DNA from 2 places in the Marinobacter sp. BSs20148 genome. Region 2 is predicted to be linked to the other one. Evidence: predicted binding sites of a transcription regulator. Region 2 holds the regulator's gene; the other holds the start of a gene.
The links. The regulator LexA, encoded in region 2, represses DNA repair genes until DNA is damaged. The targets are predictions, from matches to a motif close to CTGTNTNNNNANACAG.
Positions count from the first base shown of each region.

Region 1: the regulator LexA is predicted to act here: its motif matches at 1,611-1,626, upstream of imuA (translesion DNA synthesis-associated protein ImuA).

Region 1 is NC_018268.1:1,614,171-1,616,629, reverse strand. Features, by position in the region: gene MRBBS_RS07280 (DUF1656 domain-containing protein) at 1-35, opposite strand, end outside; gene MRBBS_RS07275 (hypothetical protein) at 232-444, opposite strand; gene MRBBS_RS07270 (CPXCG motif-containing cysteine-rich protein) at 559-756, opposite strand; gene MRBBS_RS07265 (DUF429 domain-containing protein) at 770-1,501, opposite strand; gene imuA (translesion DNA synthesis-associated protein ImuA) at 1,644-2,333, shown strand; gene MRBBS_RS07255 (Y-family DNA polymerase) at 2,340-2,459, shown strand, end outside.
Region 2 is NC_018268.1:1,054,544-1,057,002, reverse strand. Features, by position in the region: gene MRBBS_RS04700 (DUF6586 family protein) at 1-20, shown strand, start outside; gene MRBBS_RS04695 (hypothetical protein) at 69-341, shown strand; gene MRBBS_RS04690 (cell division inhibitor SulA) at 384-848, opposite strand; gene lexA (transcriptional repressor LexA) at 891-1,499, opposite strand; gene MRBBS_RS04680 (amidoligase family protein) at 1,702-2,459, shown strand, end outside.

The DNA.
Region 1 (2,459 bases), 560 kb from region 2:
AACAGCATTCCGCCCAAACTCAGCTCATGAAACATGCGTGTTTTTATCACCCGGTTATTGCGCAATCTGTGTGTATCGCCAGCAAAGAATGTATTGGACAACTATCGGATACGAAAACCAATAGCCATTTGCCAGTACATCCGCAACTAATTCGACTTGGCGCTTATATCAGGGTATTGGCAGTGACAAATCACCGGCCGCCAGGCTTGCGTCGATTAAGCCCCCGCCAACCTAGTAGCAAGAGTTCGGCGACGATTCAGGATTAATATCACCAGCCACTTCTTCCGGGTCTATACCGTGATGAGCCAGCACTTCTCGCACAAAATTCACCTGCGCCAGCACTCGCCCGGCATCGTCACCGTAATCGTAGCGGTTTACTTCTACCGGCTGCGGCATAAAGGTAAAAGCGGTTTTCAATGCGGTCAATGTATCGTCGTCTATCATCAGCAGGTACCGGTTAACGTGAATGATTTTCAAAACCGACTATCGGCGAGGACGCACCCAACGTCAATCATTGCTAGTGCCCCGTTTAGCATTACTGATCATGCACCTTAAGGCTCAATAAGTGTCGTTCTCGCTGTACACGGCCACCGACAAGTCACCGTTGTTTGCCTCTGTTACCACAAAGGTGATCGGCTTACAGCACACCTGACAGTCTTCAATGTATGACTGCTGCGCGTCTTCGGGGTTAATCAGCACCTCAGCAGACTCACCGCAGTAGGGGCATTCAATTATGGTTTCGGTCAATTCGTTCATAAAGCCTCTTTATTTAGCATGCGCCTTGGGGCACGTAGATATAGCCCTGTTCCGTGCAGCCGAATACCCGTTCACTGTTCCCAGCCTGGTACAAAGCCGCAATATACAGGCAAACAATCGCATCCAATACGTCTTCATTATGCTTCAGAGCTGCACCACGCAAAGACTGAATACGCTGCGGATCCAAATAGGGTAAAAATAACGGGCCTATGATCAACATCATTCTTTCGGACTGCGCCAGGCTAAGCAGTAAACTTGCAAGCCGGGCCTGGCCCTGGCGCTTATCCGCTACCTGGCCTTTTTTATAAAACAGCCGCTCAGGAAGCTGAAATATTTCGATCAATGCAGGGTGGGGATAACACTCCAGCTGCCACTTTTGACCGGGTGCAGCTACATGGCCGAAGCCGGCTGCGTGCAAATGGTCTCCTAGCAACACGCCGTTGGAAGCGGGAAACAGCGTCAGATTGCAAGCGTGGCAGGATGCCTTCCGCGCACCATAAGCCACCGCGACACCACGCTCACAGGGCCGCTGCCCGCTCTGGTTACGAATGATGAGTGGGCCGTCTACCGCCACGCCGTGAAGACTGTCGATAGAGTCCAGAGCACTGGCGACGGTGTCAAAACCGTGAAGGTTTTCAAACACGCCAGTCACGGCTACAGCGCCATCGGCAACGTTCCCTACCGCAATAGCCGTAGGGTTGCGATTGCCCTGCCAGGCGAGGTCGACACCTGCAATCACTGCCATAAAATTACCTTTCAAGTTTTCATTTTACGCTAAGACTACCACTGTAAACGGTGACCCGTTCATTCGAATTCTTAATCCTGGCGGTTGAAATCCGGCTCTGTTCGGAATACTGTATATTTAAACAGTACTTCGAGATTTAGCCATGAATGAACTTCTATCCGCCCTGAAGCAAAGCGCACGTATCTGGCAGGGTCATCAGTCTGCGCACACCCGTCAACCGGCAGAATCCACCGGTTACCAAGCGCTGGATAACCAGCTGGGCGGGCTGGGCTGGCCGCGGGGAGCACTCAGTGAATGCCTGCTGGACACACCCGGTATTGGCGAGCTGCATTTACTGCTGCCACTGATGCAGCGCCTGACCCATAGCGGAAAAACCGTATTCTGGCTAAACCCGCCGTACATTCCCTATGCCCCGGCACTGGTGCGTGAAGGTGTTGACCTTGACCAGGTTGTGGTCATTCATACAAAGGACAGCGGTGATTTTTTATGGACCTTGGAAAACTGCCTGCGTTCACCGGTCACAGGGCTGGTTATGGCCTGGCCCGGCAAGCTGGCGTTACGCGACGTGCGGCGCTTGCAGCTGGCCGCTGAAGCCGGCAGCAACGTGTGCGTATTGTTTCGCGAACGCTGCCATGCCGCGCAAAATTCGCCGGCAGCTCTGCGCCTTGAGTTGCAGCCAGACGCTAATCAATGCCTGCACGTGCAAATACTCAAACGCCGCGGCAGCTGGCCGGGCCAGCACTGCGAACTGCCGTTGCCGCAGCGAGCTGGCCTGGCTGCGGCCGAAACCAGCCGCGTGGTTAAGGGCCCCTGGCTCAAGTCGACCCGGTAACCCTTTATGCTGTGGTTACACCTGCATTTTCCTCAATTATTGCTGGACCATATCCGCCGGTCCCGAAAGCAGGACACTGCGTTAGTGATTGTTGACGCCTCTGGCCAAAAGGTGCTTCAAGCCTGT
Region 2 (2,459 bases):
CAAGACACAGCGAGTGGTAAAACATCCCCGCGTACACTTTCCCGTTGGCGAACATAAAGGTTTGGATCATGTCACCATCGTTTTTTGAAATTATTCAACTCAGCAATGGCGACTACGCTTTGCGCCGCGTTGACGACGACGGCGCGCCATTGGTGCGTATCAGTTTTTCCGAAGAAGCCAAAGACATGATGGACGACCGCCAGATGCAAGTGGCCAAAGCCATGATTGCGGCAGGCATTGACGCAGCGGGCGATAGCGCCCAGGACTTGGACGAGGATAGCACCGACAGCGGCAGCGACGCTGAGTGGTTTGATGCGCCCCACAGCCCGACGCTGCACTAATGCTAACGTAGAAATCTGGTAGCGCTGGCGCACTACTCTTTACTAACGCTGACGCAAAACGACGCCGTGGCTATTGCCCGCGGCGGATGCCGCCTGAAGTGCCTCGAAACACGCTTTGTTCAGTTTTTCAGTCCACAACACCACCGCATGACATGTGCCCACGCTGAGCGCCCGCTCCGCCAACTTGAGCGCCGGATGCTCGGCGCTGGAACGCAAAACCAGCAGCTCACCCGCAATAATGCCGTGCATTTTTTGCCATTTGCTGACCAGCTCTTGAGGTGGGTCAATCCATGCCAGCCAGCGCTTTTCCTGGTTCAGCTGGGTCAGCATTGGCAGTAACAGCTGAAAATTTTCCACCTGGCCTTGGGGCAAGATAATTTCAGTGACGTTACCAACCGACACCGGGGCTGGCAGGGGTTGAACTCGCAGAGGCCGCGCCTGCTCTGCCACTCGCGCTGCGATCTGTTGCTGATATGCAAGATTGCCGTTAAAGCTCAGTTGTTCCATGATTCCCTGCCCTTCTTTGTGTCGGTTTACTATCGCTACGGATCAGTGCAGGTCTGAGCGGCGGATAACGCCAACGCCCAACCCTTCAATGAACAGTTCCTGCTCGGTCAGATCCACTTCAATCGGTGCGAAGTCGTCGTTTTCCGCCACCAGATACACTTTGTTACCTTCTTTACGAAAGCGCTTCACGGTCACTTCATCACCTACCCTGGCCACCACAATCTGGCCGTTGTGCACGTCCTGAGTGCTGTGCACTGCCAGCAAGTCACCGTCTAGAATGCCGATATTCTTCATGCTCATACCACGCACTCGCAGCAGGTAATCCGCCGCCGGCGAAAAAAAACCGGGCTTTAACGTGCAGTGGTCTTCCACGTGTTCCTGAGCCAAAATCGGGCTACCGGCTGCCACTTGGCCAATCACCGGCAAACCCAGATCCTGCTCGCTTTCTGGCAGGCGAATACCACGGCTGGCGCCGGGCACCATTTCAATAGCGCCTTTGCGTGCCAAAGCCCGCAAATGCTCTTCTGCCGCATTGGCGGAGCGAAAACCCAGCTCAGCTGCAATTTCGGCGCGGGTGGGCGGATACCCGGTTTCATCCAGGTAGCGGCGGACAATATCCAGCACTTGGGACTGCCTGGCAGTGAGTTTCATATTCGGGGTCCGCTGCGTCATAAAATACCCTGTTTGTTTATACAGTGGTTTGACTATATACAGTGTTTTATCCAGTGTAAACCCTGTTTATGGCATTTTCCCCACTTGCTCGATTACCAGACTTAGGCACCTGATATGCTATGGTGATTCTGTCGTTACAGGCCGCGCTTGCAGCGCTGAAAACTGATTTAAGGATGTAATAATGACGCAAAAGAACGTCTGCAAAGCACCCTCAGTAACCCACACTGCCAGCGGAGCAGAGCGCCGGGTTGGTGTAGAAATCGAGCTTTCGGGTTTAAGCTATAAAGCGCTGGTGCACGAAGTCGCCAATCTGCTGAACGGCCCGCCGCAAACGCGGTCGCGCTACGTAACCGCAATAGACACGGCACTGGGCGAGTTCGTGATCGAACTGGATTCTGATCTCATTAAAGAGCTGGACCTGACCGGAGCCGACGTGCCGGAAAGCCTGCACGAGTTTGGTGGGCAGGCTATGGACGTAATCGACGCCGCGGCCGAGCGTATCGTGCCGCTGGAAATTGTCGGGCCGCCCATCGGTTTTTCCCAGGTGGAAGAGGTTGAGCGGCTGGTCAAAGAACTGCGGCAACTTGGCGCACTGGGCAGCCGCGATTCCATTTATTATGCCTTCGGACTGCAACTGAACCCGGAACTGCCAGATTTACAGGCGCCCACCATTACCCGATATTTACAGGCGTTTGCAGGCTTGTACGAGTGGCTGAAAAAGCGCCATCAACTGGATATCAGCCGGCGTTTTACTCCCTATATAGAGCCCTGGGCGCCTCACTACACAGAACTGCTTATGAAAGATGACTACGCGCCGTCGTTGGAACAGCTAATGGAAAACTACCTGCAACACAACCCTACCCGAAACCGGGCACTGGATCTGCTGCCGCTGTTTGCCCATCTGGATGCACCGTTGCTGGCCCGGTACGTAGAAGACTC